4 regions of the Anaerobacillus alkaliphilus genome follow, and region 1 is predicted to be linked to each of the others. Evidence: riboswitches for the same ligand, from Rfam matches in the RefSeq annotation. Region 1 holds a riboswitch; each other region holds the start of a gene.
The links. Region 1 has a riboswitch for cyclic di-GMP ahead of DS745_RS09050 (DUF5667 domain-containing protein). Riboswitches for the same ligand answer to the same signal wherever they lie in the genome.
Positions count from the first base shown of each region.

Region 2: another riboswitch for cyclic di-GMP. It lies ahead of DS745_RS08625 (DUF192 domain-containing protein); the one in region 1 lies ahead of DS745_RS09050 (DUF5667 domain-containing protein).
Region 3: another riboswitch for cyclic di-GMP. It lies ahead of DS745_RS09800 (hypothetical protein); the one in region 1 lies ahead of DS745_RS09050 (DUF5667 domain-containing protein).
Region 4: another riboswitch for cyclic di-GMP. It lies ahead of DS745_RS01430 (GGDEF domain-containing protein); the one in region 1 lies ahead of DS745_RS09050 (DUF5667 domain-containing protein).

Region 1 covers NZ_QOUX01000032.1:3,205-7,613, reverse strand. The annotation lists gene DS745_RS09065 (TFIIB-type zinc ribbon-containing protein) at 1-25, opposite strand, end outside; gene DS745_RS09060 (PspA/IM30 family protein) at 42-677, opposite strand; gene DS745_RS25505 (CPBP family glutamic-type intramembrane protease) at 1,241-1,537, shown strand; cyclic di-GMP riboswitch class I at 1,676-1,759, shown strand; gene DS745_RS09050 (DUF5667 domain-containing protein) at 1,823-3,076, shown strand; gene DS745_RS09045 (hypothetical protein) at 3,265-3,465, opposite strand; gene DS745_RS09040 (HAMP domain-containing protein) at 3,495-3,788, shown strand; gene DS745_RS09035 (methyl-accepting chemotaxis protein) at 3,767-4,409, shown strand, end outside.
Region 2 covers NZ_QOUX01000030.1:19,526-23,934, forward strand. The annotation lists gene nrfD (NrfD/PsrC family molybdoenzyme membrane anchor subunit) at 1-52, shown strand, start outside; gene DS745_RS08615 (formate dehydrogenase accessory protein FdhE) at 416-1,276, shown strand; gene mobA (molybdenum cofactor guanylyltransferase) at 1,303-1,902, shown strand; cyclic di-GMP riboswitch class I at 2,259-2,345, shown strand; gene DS745_RS08625 (DUF192 domain-containing protein) at 2,473-2,850, shown strand; gene DS745_RS08630 (Flp family type IVb pilin) at 2,834-3,016, shown strand; gene DS745_RS08635 (A24 family peptidase) at 3,117-3,623, shown strand; gene DS745_RS08640 (TadE/TadG family type IV pilus assembly protein) at 3,734-4,117, shown strand; gene DS745_RS08645 (TadE/TadG family type IV pilus assembly protein) at 4,122-4,409, shown strand, end outside.
Region 3 covers NZ_QOUX01000032.1:187,201-191,609, reverse strand. The annotation lists gene sigI (RNA polymerase sigma-I factor) at 1-569, opposite strand, end outside; gene DS745_RS09805 (coiled-coil domain-containing protein) at 744-1,643, opposite strand; gene DS745_RS09800 (hypothetical protein) at 1,668-2,153, opposite strand; cyclic di-GMP riboswitch class I at 2,186-2,269, opposite strand; gene DS745_RS09795 (hypothetical protein) at 2,411-2,983, shown strand; gene DS745_RS09790 (universal stress protein) at 3,127-3,546, opposite strand; gene DS745_RS09785 (SulP family inorganic anion transporter) at 3,634-4,409, opposite strand, start outside.
Region 4 covers NZ_QOUX01000001.1:275,103-279,511, forward strand. The annotation lists gene DS745_RS01415 (HAD family hydrolase) at 1-269, opposite strand, end outside; gene DS745_RS01420 (YozQ family protein) at 396-605, shown strand; tRNA gene DS745_RS01425 (tRNA-Gln) at 717-786, shown strand; gene DS745_RS01430 (GGDEF domain-containing protein) at 1,038-2,027, opposite strand; cyclic di-GMP riboswitch class I at 2,107-2,194, opposite strand; gene DS745_RS01435 (aminopeptidase) at 2,244-3,476, opposite strand; gene DS745_RS01440 (peroxiredoxin) at 3,624-4,307, shown strand; gene DS745_RS01445 (alpha/beta hydrolase) at 4,399-4,409, shown strand, end outside.

The DNA.
Region 1 (4,409 bases):
CTGGGCACTTATAATGAATAAGCATTTTTCCACCTCCCTAACTACTTGCCGTTTAACTTTTTCTTTAACGCTTCTAGTTCATTGTCAACGCTAGAGCTATCCTTTTGAGTATATTCCTCTAGTAGGCGGTCTAGCTCATTGTCTGGTGAATTTAGTTCGGCCAGAGCTTCTGCTTCAAACAACGTACGTTCCGCTTTTTCCTCCAACTCAGAACCTCGATTTATCTTCTGTTGGACTTTTGCTGCAGAAAGCTTGCCCTTCAACTCTATTTGACGAGTTTCTAACTCTTGAATATCTGATTGAAACTTTTCATGGATCTCCCGTAGCTTTTTCGCATTGGCGGCCGCTTGTTCATACACTTGCTTCAACTCAGCTTCCTTTACGGCAACCTGTGCTTTTCTATCTAAGAACTGCCTTGCATCCGCTTCATTTCCCATTTCTAACGAGCGTACTGCATAACGCTCGAATTTATTGATCTCTGCCAAACACTCATCGAGCTGCCGTCTTGCTCGCTGCTCTGTTGCCATCATTGTTGCCGCTTCAGCCTTAGCAGTTCCTAGCTGACTGCGTAGTTCACGCAAATACTGGTTAAGCATTTTCTCAGGATCTTCAGCCTTATCGATCGCTGCATTCATATTACTCGCCATAATATCTCGAAATCTTTTTAGTAAACTCATGTCAGACTCCCTCCACTCTACCTAATATTCCCATTATTCATTATAAATGTAATACTACTTTTACGAAATAGGTCAGGAAAAGTTTCAGGGAGTTTGTCGCTCTGCATACCCCATGCTGTATTTTTGTCGGTTTGGACTGTAAATATTTTTTTTCGACTGTAAAATGCTCGTTTTGGACTGTAAATTTTTATTTTGGACTGTAAACTAATCGTTTCGGACTGTAAATTAATTTTTTCTAAAAAAAATTGTATAACTAGAGTTTAATAGTTTCATAACCTGGCAATACTATGACTAGAAACTTAAAAAGGAGCGTGTTTAACAAATGAGTTTACAAGAATACATTGAAACGATTAACGAAATGTTAGAGAACGCCAAACAAGAAGCATTAGACAAGCAATAATTACGATACGTACTCGGTTTTATATTTGATATAAAAATAAGGCTGACACACGGGACTCCCCCTTCCACGTGTATCAGCCTTATTTTTTCTATGTAGTAAAATATCACCTTATGGTATAATTTACCTATTAAAAGGAGGTGAGTCATATTTCTAAGAAAAATAGATTTCTTGTTCTACTGGGTTACTATTAGATGCTGGTGGAAATTTACCTAGATGGCTCAACATTACCTACTCTACAGTCTTCTTCGTATTAAGCCACCCGCTTATGTGGGGCGTCTTCTCCATCGCCAACAAATCAACTCATATGTATATCTCACTTTTCCTAATGGGCGTGGTTTGGTCACTTATTCGCTACAAGACAAGAAGCTTGAGATGGTCCCTTTACTCACATATGCTTGTCGATGTAGGGAATTTATCAGTATTTATGTTTTTAAACTTGTACATTCCTCCTGGTATGTAAATTTCCATTCGACAAATTTCGGGTGGTGACAGGCACCGGTAGACAAAAGTACTAGGTGTAATTAAGTAAAAAAGTGCATGATTTCCCTAATTGCCTAACGTATAATTAAGATAATGGTGAACAAACATTTAGTTCTCAATTTGAAAAAGGCAAATCTATTGAAAAATAGAGACGCAAAGTCACAGGCCTACGGTACATTACTATGGTGGCTGGACCGCTGAAGAATGGTGAATGGTCCCCAGTTCATTCCGACTTCTTCCAAAAAACATCTTGGAGGGATTTTTTATGTCAAAGTTTTTTAGGACAAGTATTATTGCAACAGCTCTCATTTTCAGTTTAGGTACATTGCAAGTAGCAGCTGACAATGATCAAGAAACGATCGAAGAAGAAGTTGTTGTAGAGACTGATGTTCAAACAGAGGAAGTTGAAGAAGAGACAGCAACCGAAGAAACAGCAGAAGTTAGTGAAGATTTAAAAACTGACGAAACCGAAGCTGAAACAACAGCTGAAGAGGAAATCATTGCTGATACCCCAAAGCTTCTACCAGGAGATTTTCTATACTTTATAAAAAGTTTAATGGAAAATGTTCAACTCGCTTTAACGTTTGATACGGAAAAAGAGGCGGAGTTACTTGCTTCTTTTGCAGAAGAACGAATTAGAGAAGCTACAGCATTACTTAAATTAGGCGAGGAAGACCGTGCCAATGAAATCATACAAAAAGCAATTGAACAACAAGAGCTTGCACTAGCAAAGTATAAACAGTTACAAGCAGTTGCTGAAGAAGACACGGAAATAGCTGAAAGTGAAATTACTGATGGTACTGTATCCGAAGATCAAGAAGAAACGGCTCTTGATCCAGAAACAACACTAGCCGCAAACATCGTTGCCTTAACTGCCGCGTTAGAAAAAGTTGGTAATGACCGTGCGAGACAGGCTCTTGAGAGAAATATTGCAAGAGCATTAGAGAAAGACAAACGCCAGCAGGTTAAAACAGTTGTAGAAGATACGGAAGTGGATAATAATGAAACTGATGAAGTCCCTGTAACATCTGATGAAGTAGTTACTACTGCATTACTTACTACTCAAAATAACGTCCAGAAAGTTGGTTCAAATGGGACTCAAAAGCAGAATGTCGGTCTAGAAAAGGTGGCAACAAACAAACCTGCTGTAGCTAATAAGCAAGCGGATATAGAGAACAAAGCTGAGCCCAACACCAATAAACCAAATAAGGCCATCGTTCAGAAAGAAGCTTCAAAACCTGCTGTAGTCTCTAACCAAGTTGAAACGAAAAATATTGCGTCAGCTAACAAGGATGCAAACGATAACAAACAAAATAAGACTAACAGTAAAGCTGATAATAGCAAACCTGCTAACTCAACTAAACAAGCAGAAATTGAAGAAAGCAAGTTTGATAGTATAACTGAAGAAAAAACAGTTGAAGTAGAAAAAACTGCTCTTCCTAAAACTAATAATGGAAAATCTGAAAAGAAAAACGAGAACAAAAATGAAAATGAAAATAACCCTGGTAAAGGTAAATAGGAATAAACATAACTCCCTCATTTCGAGGGGAGTTATGTTTATTTTCTTATTAAAGTAAAATTCCACTTTTATCCACTAATGTTACAGAACAGTGTATTCAGCTAATACTCTAAACAGTTTTAAGCCTTGTACCGATATTATTGTAGAATAAAGTAGGTAATGGTTGTTCTGGCTATCACTCATAAAAATTATCTTATTGTAAAGTGAAGCTGATTCCCTTGATAAGTGCGAACTTGTTCACTAGTCTCTGTTATTCTTATTGTTAATACATTTCCTCGCTCACGCATTAGTTTTGAAATCTCATCTACTTTATTTTGCTTTTTATAGGAAATAGAAAGCTCAGCAATCTCTTGATATTCCTTTGCTAAATTTACTAGTTCTTCAACCATAAGTATGGACTTTTCAGTGTTGTTGTTATATAAAAAACAAGGATGAAATTGGTGATTTAGCCCTTTCCTTCAATAAAATGAGATTAAGTTTAAGAGAATTAATTAATGATGTTAGTAAAACTTCAGAACACGTCGCTGCATCTGCTGAAGAGTTAATGGCAAGTGCTGAACATACTACTTCTGCTGCCAACCAAGTTGCAACAGCTATTCAGGAAGTTGCAAGTGGCTCTGAAATCCAAGGTAGTAATACTATAGAGTCCGCCAATGCGGTTAGTCAACTAGCAATAGAATCCAATGAGTGGTGGAAACCACTAATGTTGTAGCAGAAACCGTAGAGGAAACAACCGTACAGGCCAATGAAGGAAATGAACTCTTGCAGCAAGTCATGAAGCAGATGGAGTCAATCTATCAATCTGCAAGTGAAACTAGTGGAGTTATTAATGATTTAGATCATAACTCAAAAGAGATTAATGAGTTTGTAGCTGTAATAACTAGTATTGCTGATCAAACGAATCTTTTAGCTTTAAATGCTGCTATCGAAGCTGCCCGAGCTGGTGAGCATGGAAGAGGGTTTTCAATAGTCGCTGATGAGGTCAGAAAACTAGCTGAACAATCTAAAAAATCTGCTAGCAAGATTGCTAATTTAATTGAAATCGTTCAAGCAGGAACTTCACGTGCTGTCCAAGTAATGAATAATGGCGCAAATGAAGTCCATAAAGGATTAACCCTAGTAAAAGAAACAGGACAAATCTTCCATATGATACTAGAGTCGGTTGAAGGTGTAAATTCTGAAATTCAAGAGGTGTCTGCGATTAGTGAAGAAATGGCTGCAAGTGTCGAACAAGTCAATGCAACCCTTGAGGAAGTCGCATCAATTTCACAAAAAGCTGCAATAAGTACATCTGAAGTAGCTGCTTCATCTGAGGAACAATTAGCCACTATGG
Region 2 (4,409 bases), on a different contig from region 1:
TGGATTTATCCTACGTTACGTTGTAATGATGGGGCCAATGTCATTTTGGTAAAATGAAAGGTGTAGAGCGTCGGTTTAGCGGCGACAAGCAAATGTTCTGACAGAAAAAAGTGTGGTTTTTCACTTTTTCTCTGGCAGAACATTTGACCTCGAGCCGCTGACGCTCAGAACTAGACACAAAATTTCCATAAAAATCAAGGGAGATAGTGAGTCAATCTATTTGGCTTTCTTTCTCCTTTCTTTTACAATAAAACTGTAAACGTAAACATATTATACCTAATTGTGAATAAATGAACTTTTGTTATTTTTTGTAAAAGTTCATTTATTTTCAAAATGTTAAAAGAAAATAAAAAGAGTAAAATCGTAATGAAAATGAGCTTGAAGAATGCTATAAAAAAGAGGAAGAGGGGCGATTATGAGTAGTATTAGAGGAGTAAAAAACGTTTGGAGTCGCTTAATTGACAATAACAAAGATTTTAAAGCTGTTTCAAAAATTCATATTGATTTAGTTGAGAGACTAGAAAAAGTTGAGCCGTTAGTTGCAAGCTTAGAATTAAGTAATGATGACATTGCTGCTAAATTAGCAGAAGGGATTCCATACTTAGAAGGCCAAGAAGAGAAAATTGACCTACAGTTTGCGATGAAACATTTTCGTGAGCTATCTAATTGGACGGGACTAGGTGATTCGCGTTCTATCTTTAAGAAAATGGGTAAAAAGGCAACTGATAAAGAGGTAGAACAATTGTTAAGAGCGTGGTTAACTGGCGATAGCACAGTTATTGATCAATTCGCTAATCAATATAATCTACAGTTAGATGTTCTATTTGTGGTAGCTCGCTATAGCTTACTACCAACCCTAAACCAATACCGTTTAGAATTTGAAAAAACAAAAGTGTTCAATGAGGAAGAGTGGATGAAGGACTATTGCCCGGTATGTGGTGATCAACACGGTCTAGCTGAATATCGTGGTAGTGAAAGATTTCGTCACTTTAGATGCTTGTCCTGTGCGGGAGACTGGGTATTCTGGCGAATTGCTTGTCCACACTGTGACAACAAGGATCATAATAAACTAAGTACGTTAATGATTAAAGAAGAAAAGGCTTCATTTCAAATTGATACGTGTGAGGAATGTTATGGGTATGTGAAAGGAATAAACAAGTTAGATCCTTCTAGCCCGATGTTTTTGTTACTCGATGATTTTGCTACATTCCATTTAGATCTTCTAGCAAAAGAAAAAGGATATCACAGACAAGGTACCTCGACAACGCTGCAGTAGATAGAAAAAGAGGGAAGGGGATAAGCATGAATGCTGGGTTAATTTTATTATCAGGTGGAAAGTCAAGTAGAATGGGGACAAACAAAGCACTTTTACCTATTGAAGGAAAAGCAAATATCGAGCGTATTGTTGATAGCTTAGGTGATGAGTTTACTGATCGAGTGCTAGTAACAAATAGTCCAGATGAATATGCATTATTAAAAGAAAAAGTTAAAATTGTAACGGATATATATCCAGGCTTGGGACCACTTTCAGGCATACATGCTGGATTATTGGCTTCATCAGCAGAATATAATGTCGTTGTTGCTTGTGATATGCCGTTTGTCTCAAAAAAATTAGCACGACTATTAGTGGAGAAAAGCGTGGGATATCAAGCTGCCGTACCTCGTTTTAACGGTATGAGACAACCATTGTTTGCGGTATATCACAAGTCTATTGTTAGTGAAATTGAGCAGTTCCTTAAGGGGAATGATTTCCGAGTCAATAATTTATGGGGAAAAGTAAAGATGTTATGGGTTGAGGATGAAAGTTTACAGTCAATTCCGGAAGTCGAAAAAGCCTTTTTTAACATGAATTATCCAGAGGAATATGATCAGGTGAAAAAATGGGTGTCAAAAGAACTATAGTTATACAAATAAGAATATAATAGTTCGATTATCATTGGAGTTGATTACGATCAACTCTTTTTTTTATGGTATTGCTCTTACATAGTTAATTTAGAATGTATAATACCAATTTATTTTTCGCTACTTAGTATTTTGGTTGGAGAGAGTAGGAAGAGTGTACTGAATAAATAGTAGTATATAAAGTCATGTATGTTGGAGGAAACCGATTTAAGGACTTTCAGTTCTGAATTTTTTGATAGTATATAAGTCTCGATGTGAAAATTCAGAAAATGATATTTTTGTTGGATAGGCTAAAACAAACATTTTATTTAAGATAATGACATAACATCACAGATTACGACAAACTTTTCGCTGTATCACGATAAAGGCAAAGCTAATGAAAGTTAGTGACGCAAAGCTAAAGGGGCTAAGGTGGACCTCCACTACGCCAGCCAGTTTCCGAAAGAAATAGGGAGTTTGTTTTTACTATTGCTTATGCAAATAGTATATACATAGTACACCTATCATGGTGTTCAACCCCACTTTCGGTAAGGTGGGGTTATTTTATTTGAGGCAAGGGGCGTAAAAGTTATGGTGAAGCTTGTAAATGGTAGCAACGGCAAGATATTAGCGGAAGATCTAAAAGTTGCTGATACATTTTTATCGAGGCTTCGTGGATTAATGTTTACCGACACCTTACCTTCAAATTGTGCCTTGCACATTATACCCTGCCGATCAATTCATAGCTTTTTTATGAACTATGCAATTGATGTAGTGTATCTAAATGCAAATATGCAAATTGTGGCTATCGATGAAGCGGTAGCTCCAGGGAAAATTGGAAAATTGCACAAAGGCACTATCTCAGTTGTAGAGCTGCCAGCCGGAAAAGTTGCAGCTACAGAAACAAGAGTAGGAAACTACTTACAAAAAATCGAAAAGGGAGAGGATTTATATGTTAAACAAATTTAAACAATTAGTAGTTCAAGAAGAAGGACAAGGTATGACGGAGTATGGGTTGATTTTAGGGTTAATAGCAGTGGTTGTAATTGGTGCGTTATCCTTGTTGGGTGGAGAGGTTAAAGGAATTTTTAATGATATAGTTTTAAAGTTTAATCCTGAAGCTAAAGTAGATTAATTATAAGAAATTTTTAAGGCTTTACGTTTACTGCGTAAAGCCTTTTTAAAAGAAGTAAATTAATGGTACAGTGAAATTTTATACCTAGTGAGGGAAATATATGTTATGGATTAATCTATTATTACTAGTTTTACTTCTTATATGCTTAATCACAGATTTGAAAAGTAGAAAGATTTATAACAAGGTTTTGTTTCCGACTCTAGCTTTTGCCTTTGTTGCCAACATAACCATTAGTGGTTGGTCAGGACTTGGATCTGTCTTAGTAGGTTTTCTAGTTGGTTTAGCAATTCTACTTATCCCTTTTTTATTAGGTGGAATGGGAGCCGGAGATGTAAAGCTTTTAGCAGTGATAGGCGCTTTAAAAGGTTCTGAATTTGTATTTACGACAGCGCTTTATATGGCATTAGTCGGAGGGGTTATTGCTTTAATTATTATCTTGATGAAAAAAGGAAGAGCTAAAGGACTATTGTATTATCTTGCTGCAAGAAAACATGGAATTGAACTTCCCTATGAAAAAAGTGCCCTGGCTGCAAAATATCCTTATGGTGTTGCGATTGTTGCAGGTGCTTTATTTGCCTTATTTATTCAGGAAACAAATCCATTCTAGTAAAAATTATTACTCACCTTACTACCTCAGTAAAAAAGCTGGATAGTAGTGGGGATTTTCAGTTTTATAGAGATGTTTTCTTAATTAGATTTGGTAAAGGAGAGGATAGAGTGAAATCTGAAGATGGACAAGCTTTAGTAGAATTTGCACTTGTTTTTATGTTACTAATGTTGCTTCTCTGTGGAATTGTTGACTTTGGACGTGCGTTTCATGCCTATCTTGCTCTTGATCATGCAGGGCGAGAAGCAGCCAGAATCGCTAGTATTGGAGAAAATGATGTGAAGGTTAGAGACGCAGCTAAGGCGGCGGTTCGACACCTGTCCATTAATGATACAAATATTAGCATAATTCCTGCCGCTAATATTCGTAAGCAAGGAGATTTTGCAACTGTGACACTTACCTATGACCTTGAATTTATTACACCGTTAATTGGTCGATTATTTACAGATAATCTTCTTAGTATTGAAAGTCGAACTGTCATGAGAGTGGAGTGAAATTATGAGAAGCTGGTTGAAAATAACTTGTCGAAAGCTTTATCGAGACCAACAAGGTGGTGTACTTGTTCTTGTCGCACTGATGATGGTTGTTTTACTAGGGGTTACAGCACTAGTAGTGGATCTTGGTAGAGTTTATGCTGAACAGAGTTCATTACAAAAAGCGCTAGATGCATCAGTTTTAGCTGGTGCACAAGGCCTAATCAAGAAAGAGACGCAAACACAAACGCAAGCGGAAGCACAGGCGATTTCCTATGCAAAGGATATCTCGAAAAAAAATTCTTACATCCTT
Region 3 (4,409 bases), 180 kb from region 1:
AATTGCCTCTTTTTTATAAACTGTTCGACACACTCTTGATCTTCTACAAATCTCTCAACGAGTTCAAACAAACTTTCCCTCGTATCTTTATGTTTAGGAGAAAACTTCTCCAATTCTTCAAAGTTTATTTGGTATTTCTCAAGTTCCTCACTTAGCTCTAGGATCTCTTCTACTAAATCATTTGCTTGTTTTTCCTTTTCATAACGCTGCAACGATTGCTCTACTTCGTAATTTGTTTGAAGATTTCCTTCATCTATAACATTGGCATTTAACGAAACATGCCTTTCATTCTTTTCTTTGCGAAAAAAATCGATCAAATCCCTTTGCACTAATAGATACACGTAATTAAGAAAGGTCCTACCTTTTGATGAGTCATACGTATCAATAGCTTTATTTAGAGCTATTAGACCAATACTTGCCTCTTCTTCACTCCAACTTATATACTTCTTACAAATATGTCCTACGGTATTAAGCACGTAAGGCTTGTAATGACGAATTAACTTTTCACGCACAAACTGATCACCATTTTGGGCACTAGCAGTGTCTTCTACGACATTAGCGGTTTCCATCCCCTACGCCTCCTTTACCGATTTATACGTACATCCTTCTATTATCCTTCGTTTATGTAGTCAAAGAAAGTAAAAGATATTACCAGTAAAACCAACTAACTGAATAACGTATGAAAGAGACTGGCTCAATATACCTAGTGATGGCTTGAGCAAGTCTCTTTTTGTGGCCTTGTATTATGGTCTTCCTTGACCTTGGCCGTTTCCTTTATTATCTTTGTTACCTTTATTCCCTTTATTTCCTTTTTCAGCAGCTTGCTCTAATGTTCTTTCTACCTTCTCTTGTGCTTGCTTTTGTGTTCTTTCAATTTTTTCTAGAGCCTTTTCGTGAGCTTTTGTTTGACCTTTTTCAAGATGTTTTGTAGCACGCTCTTCAGTTCTTTGAATTTTCTCTGCAGCCTTAGTTAACGTTCTTTCTACTTTCTCATTTGTTTTTACAACATGCTTGTTGCTTTCTTCTACTTCTTCTGTTTCTAATTCTGTTGTAACGTCGCTTTCTACTTCAATTGTTTCTTCTACAAGTTCAACTTCTTCTGCCGTTACTAGCTCTTCTTCTAATTTTGCGATCGCTTCTTCAACAGACTTCCAAAGGTCTTTGGCTTTTGCCACACGAGCCATCGCTCTTTCTTGATTAGCCAACGCTTTTCTAATTCCAGCCTTCGCTTGCTCAGGAAGGTTATCTCGCTCTAATAATGCTAGTAGATTTTGACTACGTTTGACGATAATTTGTGCTATTACCTCTTCTAGTTCAGTGATGTCCTCACCAATTTTTGCTGCTTCATCAACGATATTTTCGATAGCTGCTAAATTCTGATCGATGTCTTCAACTAGTTCTCCGACTGCGTTTTCCTCGCCAGTTTCAATGACAGTTTCGATTTTATCAAGGCGATTTTCTGTAAAGCGATCCTGAACAATCACCCTTTGGACAACATTTTTCGTTAGTTGAGCATTTCCTTCAAAGATATGAAATAGCAATTCATCTACACCTGTTTTTTTATTGTCAACACTATCGGCAAAGGTTGCTCCACCCATTGTTAAACCACCTACTAAAATTGCTGTTGATATAATTTTCTTCATCGTTTAGTTCCTCTCCTTGTTCACTTAATAAATTTCTATCATTTCACGAAAATCTTCTATCGTCTCTCTGTTACCTTCAAACATTTCGTCAGGTGTCATCATCGTGACTATTATTTGACGATCTGACTTTTCCTCAATCCATATCTGTGTGCGAATGCTTTCTTCTAGCTCAGTTTTCCAAGCAATAAAATTAAGTCCTTCACCAACGACAGTAACCTCACCTGCACCTGATAATAGCTCTTTCTTTATTTCTGACACAGTTTTTTCTTTTGGAATAACAGAGATCAAACCAATTATATTATCACGCGTAAACTTCACAGTTTGTGAGGTCTCTTTCTCAAGCACCCAACCAGTTTCTGCCTCAATTGATATTCCTAGTTCGGAATTATCGTAGTAGTTATTACCATCACCATTCGGATTGTTATCAGTAACTTCTTCCGTAGCTTTACTACAACCAACTAAAGCAGTCAAAAGAATGATGAGAAATATATGTACTACCTTATGACTCACGTTCTCTCACCTCAAATTTCCCATAATATCATTTTGGCAACTGGCTAACATAGGTTGAACCCTTAGTCCCTGTAGTTTTGCGTCACCACCTTTCAATGGTTTTGCCCTTTACTTGTTTTTTCTTTCTTGCTTATCTATACGGAGAATTACTTCATTTTAAGGGGGGGAATGAAATTTAATTAAACGTTTGTTTAAGAGAGAACTTGTACTTATTTTGAAAAACGTTCATATGAATTATTAAGTAGGGAGGTGCTCATATGGGGTTAGAGATACTTTTAACTCTACTTTACACATGTATTATCGCTTGGATCTTTAGCTTTTTATTTTTGTATCGGAAACACATCTCCACTATGGCTGGGATGATGATTGCGATGACAATTGGGATGACACTTGGTTTATCTTTTGGGACGATTATGGGTCTTATTTTTCCGGAACATTTTTTTGAAATCACGGTCATAAGTATTTTATTTGGTGCAATTATGGGAACTATAGCTGGATTTCCAATTAGTATGATGGCCATTTTAGACGGTTTTCTTTCAGGAGCAATGGGTGGAATGATGGGAGCTATGCTAGGTGTAATGGTTTCGAGTGATATGGCTAACAATGCGATGAACGTAATCATTGTGCTGGCTGCTGGCGTTTTCTTTATTTTGCTATTGATGATGCAAGGTGAAGTAACAGTTAAAGAAAAAGGTTGGAGGAGTTTCTTCTTTAGGAGACGGTTTCCTTTATTTATTGTTATCTTACTGGCCTTTTATTTTACAGATCATTATTCCTTGCCTAATCATCAAGAAGAGACTGACCATTCTCATCATCATCATGAAAAATAATTGTCAATTTTGAATTTTGAATTGTTGGATAGGGCTAGGCTTCGCAGTTCCGTAAAATTATTTTTAATGCAAACAAAGCTCAGTTCAATTTTGAACTGAGCTTTGTTCTATCAATCATAATTCATAATTCATAATTCACAATTCTACTTAACTATCATCACAGGGCATTTCGCACGTTTCGCAGCTTTGTGACTAACCCCACCAAGTACCATGCTTTGTAAACTATTTAGGCCGCGACTACCAATGACCAGGCAATCAAACTCTTGATTATTAGCGAACTCTACAATTGTTTCTCCTGGGTCGCCGTGAAGGATTTTTAATTCATGTGCTATCGATGATTTTTCTAATAATGTAAGAATATCCTTTAGTTTCTCTTTTCTTTTTTCAGCGATATCTTTACTGTCCCCAATTCGTAGCACATCTGATTTTGAGGTTGCTCCATCAACTACATATACAATCGTCACTTTACTTTGTTCTTTTCCCCCTACTAAGTGAATAGCATTTTCAGCTGCTCGTAGTGAATGTGCTGAACCATCAGCCGCTAGCAAAATATGTTCAAACATGAAATAACCCCCATTTTCGTATAATAAAACAAAAGTGCCGGTCATCTAAGATGAACAGACACTTTTGTATGTTTCTAACAGTATACATTAATGGCCAGAATTTTTCGATAAGCCACCAATTTTTTGTACTAATAATGAGCTTTCTTTATTTAACCCGGTAAAATGAACGGTAATTCCACTTTGTTCATATTTCATTTCAACCTTATCTATCGCACCTATCGCTGAGTCATCCCATAGATGGGCTCGGCTAAAATCGATTTCCACTTCTTTAACAGCGTCTTTGAAATCGAAGGCAGCAATAAAGTCCGTAACCGATACGAAGAATAGTTGCCCTTCAACAAAGTAAGTCTTCTTATCACCTGAGTGTGAAAGTTTAGAAGTCACGTGAACCTTTGAAATTTTCGCTCCGAAGAAAATTGCACTTAGAAGAACACCTGTTAAAACCCCAATTGCTAAGTTATGAGTAATTACAACAGTTAAGACTGTAACAACCATAACAGTTGCGTCTGTTCTAGGAATTTTGTGAAGTGTTTTTAATGAATTCCAGTCGAATGTCCCAATTGCAACCATGAACATAACTCCAGCTAAGGCCGCTAACGGAATTTGTACAACAACCGAGCCAAGGACAATAATTAAAAACATCAGGAAAAGTCCAGCAACTAAAGCTGATAAGCGTCCTCTACCACCTGATTTTACGTTGATCACTGACTGACCAATCATCGCACAACCAGCCATCCCACCGAAACAGCCGGCAACAATGTTGGCAATCCCTTGACCGCGACTTTCTCTGTTCTTATCACTATCCGTATCTGTCATATCATCAACGATTTGAGCCGTTAATAAAGACTCTAATAAACCAACAA
Region 4 (4,409 bases), on a different contig from region 1:
TGACTCATTTCCCCACCTAATAAAGAGAAGAAATGGTGAATTTCATTTTTAGATGATTGACCGAAAGATGAGATATAAGATCTCATGGAATATTCCTTCATTTTTTGTTCAGGATAAAGTTTGCACTTGTATGCTACATACACTGGCAGGATTTTCGAGAGGAAGCGGCGATATCTGCCACTGTGCTGTTTTTTCAAATGCTTCATCATTAATGGAAACGTCTCTTCTGGAAATAATGTACCGTCAAAATCAAAAATGGCTACCTTCACTGATTAGCTTCCTTTCTAAATGTTATTTATTGTAATTGTATGATTTTGTTAATTGGTTTTGCAAGCTTAATTTTTAGATAGGAGAAACAAAGGCGGGCATACTACGAAAAAGGAGGTGTGTTTGTAATGGGAAAAAAGGATAATAAAAGTGTAAGTGCACAAGTTGCAGAAAATTCATATGATCCTTCAGATTATCATAGTAATAAAGATGTAGATAAGGGCCTAGCCATTACTCATGAACAAGTAAGTGATATGTATGTGGAAGGTACGATTGATGGTGAGATTGACAATTATGATGAAAAGCTGAAAGAGTTTCCTCGTCGTTCTGGAGAGTAGAGCACTCCCATATAAAATGCGAGCTTGGGGCGGCCCAGGCTCGTTTTATGTTGTAAGACAATAACTCGTGTATAAGTTTTTATCTTTCTGTAAAAGCTATAATTGTTTCATGAGTGCGTAGCTCAACGGTAGAGCAACTAGCTTGCCTAGTATTTAGCTGGTTCAATTCCAGCCGCACTCCTAGCCGTTCCCCATGAAGAAAAGAAAGGAGTTAGAGAAGGATTTTTATCTATTCTCTAACTCCTTTCTTTTTAGTTGGCTCTTTTCGTAAACATTTTTGCTTTTTTACCCTAAAAGGTGAAGATATCAGCCAATTAATTATGTAAGAAAAGAGCAATACTGACTTAATTAATTGTGCATTCTTAGTATTTTGTGTAAAATTCCGGCATTTGGGATTTTTACGAAAGCAACTAACTTTGCAAAAACAGCCTTTTAGTTAGAAAAAATTTTGTTGCGTCCCAAGTCTTTTGCTTTGTACAATAATTGATCTGCCTCGCTAAGGATTTCAACTAATTCATAATTATATTCGCTAGCTTCAACAATTCCTCCGCTTATCGTAATGGACAGGGTGCTGCCTTTGACATTAAACGAATGTAATTCAATCTTAGTACGAATATGTTCAAATATTTCAAAAGCATTATCCTTGGGTATCCCTTTTAGGATTAGCAGAAATTCTTCTCCACCCCAGCGTACTACATAGGAGTCTTTAGGTATTGTTTCTTTTATAATTGAGGCCGTTGTCTTTAAGATCATATCACCGGATAAGTGACCGTAACGATCGTTCAATTGCTTAAAATTATCTAGATCACAAAAAGCAATAGATAAAGGGAGAGAACCTTGTTTTGCTTTGGTAATTTCCTCTAAAAGGGCAGCTTCTCCTCCATTACGATTTAAAACCTCTGTAAGATAATCTATTTTAGAATTTCCAATGGTTTCTTTTAAACGTTCCTGATAAAAGAGAACACTGTACCCTAAGGCAAAGTAGGTAAGTGAATAAACTCCGCCTTGAATCATTTGTAAAAAGGTAACAGTAGACATTGAATAAATGTTAACGAACGTTAGTATGGATGCAGACAGTGCTAAAATAAACAAAGACCGATTATAAAATGACTGAGCTAGGATAGCAACCGACGAGATTACCGGTAAATAATACATCGGGTAAAACGGACTTTCTACGTTACCAGAAAAGTAAATAATGAAGAAAGCAACTAACAGCTGTGTCATATGAATGATGAATGGATACCGTTTTATGTACTTAATTGTGACTAGGTTGAAGATAGAAAGGAATATAAAAAGACCTAAAAGCCACGACCCGTTGCTCGTTCCCCAAAAGTACAAGACAACCCAAAAATATAGATTGCTTTGGAGTACAGCCAGGATTGTCATAACGATTTTCTCTTTTTTATCAATTGATGTAGTCATAATATCACCTCAATAAAAAAACATAAGACTTATTCGTGCCGAATAAGTCTTATGTTGAGCACAATCATTTCCAACATCATTCGGTAACCTAGCTATCATAGTTTTAAAAAACATTAGACCTATGGCTTTGCGTCCTAGACTTTCGTACTAGTTTGCCTTTATCAAATTATTACTATTTTACCATGAATAAGGAACTACTACAAATGATTTATTCTATTAAAACGCCCAGTTTCCATTTCTAAATAAAGGCTCACGTTCGCCGTCTTTGGTAACACCGTCTATGTTCATTTCACTTGAACCGATCATGAAGTCAACGTGAGTGATACTTGTGTTTACACAGTGCTGCTCAAGCTCTTCCTTGGACATTGTCTTCCCGCCTTCAAGGTTAAAAGAGTATGCATTTCCAATTGCTAAATGGCTTGAGGCATTTTCATCGAACAAGGTATTATAAAAAATAATGTTCGAGTTTGAAATAGGAGAGTCATGAGGAACAAGTGCTACTTCTCCTAAGTAATGAGAACCCTCATCTGTTTCGACTAAACGTTTTAATGTTTCATAGCCTTCTTCTGCTGTAAAATCAACAATTCTTCCGTTTTCAAAGGTTATGCTAAAGTTATTGATCACGTTGCCACTATAGTTTAATGGTTTCGTACTTTGTACAACTCCATGGACACCATCTCTTTTTGGAAGCGTAAATACTTCTTCAGTAGGCATGTTCGCGACAAAGTTAACCCCATTTTCGTTATTGCCACCGCCACCAACCCATAGGTGCTTTTCAGGAAGTTCAATTGTTAAATCGGTTCCAGGAGCCTGGTAGTGTAGCTTTGCATACTTCTTCTCATTTAAGTACTCAACTTTATTTAAAAGTTTACTATTATGTTCACGCCATGCTGCGACTGGGTCTTCTAAGTCTGCACGTGTAGCCATTAAGATAGCTTCCCATAGTTTTGCCATGCTTTCTTCTTCTGTTGTATTTGGAAACACCTTCTGGGCCCACTCTTTAGATGGAGCCGCAATGACGCACCAGCTGACTTTATCAGCTTGAACATAGTTGCGATATTTTTCAAGTGCTACTCCTCTAGCTTTATTGGCATTTGAAATTCTTTCAGGATCGACCCCTTTTAGTAGGTCTGGGTTTGCTGCAACAATACTCATAAATGCGGCACCGTTTTCAGCCAATTCTTCAAACCCTTTTGCTTTCCACGCCGGGAACTCCAAGAAAGCTTCGTCAGGGGCTAACGTATACTTTAATAGCGTAAGTTCTTCATCATTCCACTCAATGACGACATCTTTTGCTCCAGCTTCATAAGCTTTTTTAGCTACTAGACGGACAAATTCCATGTTGTTCGTCGGTGCGTTAATTACTAATGTTTGTCCTTGTTGAATGTTAATACCAACTCGTACTGCAATATCAGCATATTTTTCTAAGTTTTGTTCAAATGTACTCACAATCATTGCTCCCTTACGTATGTATTTTAAAGGTATTCAACCTCTATTAGTATCTTACCAAAAGAGGGGTGTAGAGGAAACGTTTTTCAATTCACCCCTCTCGTTATAGGCGCATATCATAGTTGTGACTGAGAGGAGTTGTGGGAGATGAACGAAAAGGAAAACTGCCTTCCCTTAATTGGAGAAAGATTTCCGGAAGTGGAAGTAAGAACAACCTTAGGGAAAAAGAAACTTCCTAATGATTATGAAGGGAAGTGGTTTGTACTGTTTTCACATCCAGGAGATTTCACGCCTGTTTGCACAACCGAATTTATCGAGATCCAAAGAAAAAGCGACGAATTTAAAGCTCTAAATACAGAATTGATAGGCTTGTCTATCGATGGTGTGTTTTCTCATATGAAATGGATTGAATGGATTCGTGATCATTTCCATGTAACAATTGAATTCCCGATTATTGCAGATGAATTAGGTCAACTAGCGAAAAGGTTAGGGATGATTTCCCCAACAGTTGGTCCGTTAACTGTTCGCACTGTTTTTATTATTGACCCCAAGGGACGTATTCGGCTTATGATGCACTACCCACCAGAGGTAGGCAGAAATAGCGATGAACTAATTAGGGTCATACATGCACTTCAAGCCGCTACAGAACATAAAGTGGCGACACCAGCCAATTGGCCGAATAATGAGTACCTTGGTTCTCAAGTAATGGTTCCACCTCCTAGTAACTTTTATAGTGTTCAAAAAAGGTTGGAGGATGCAAAGTTAGGTAACCATCATTGTTTAGATTGGTGGTTCTGTTATAAATCATTAGAAAACAACGAGTCTGGTTGATGTAACCAACTCGTTGTTTTTGTTATTGTCATTGTTTTGGTGTTTTTTGAGAATACATAGGGAAACTATTTATTGGAAGGAGGCGTCAGTTTTGAAAATTTT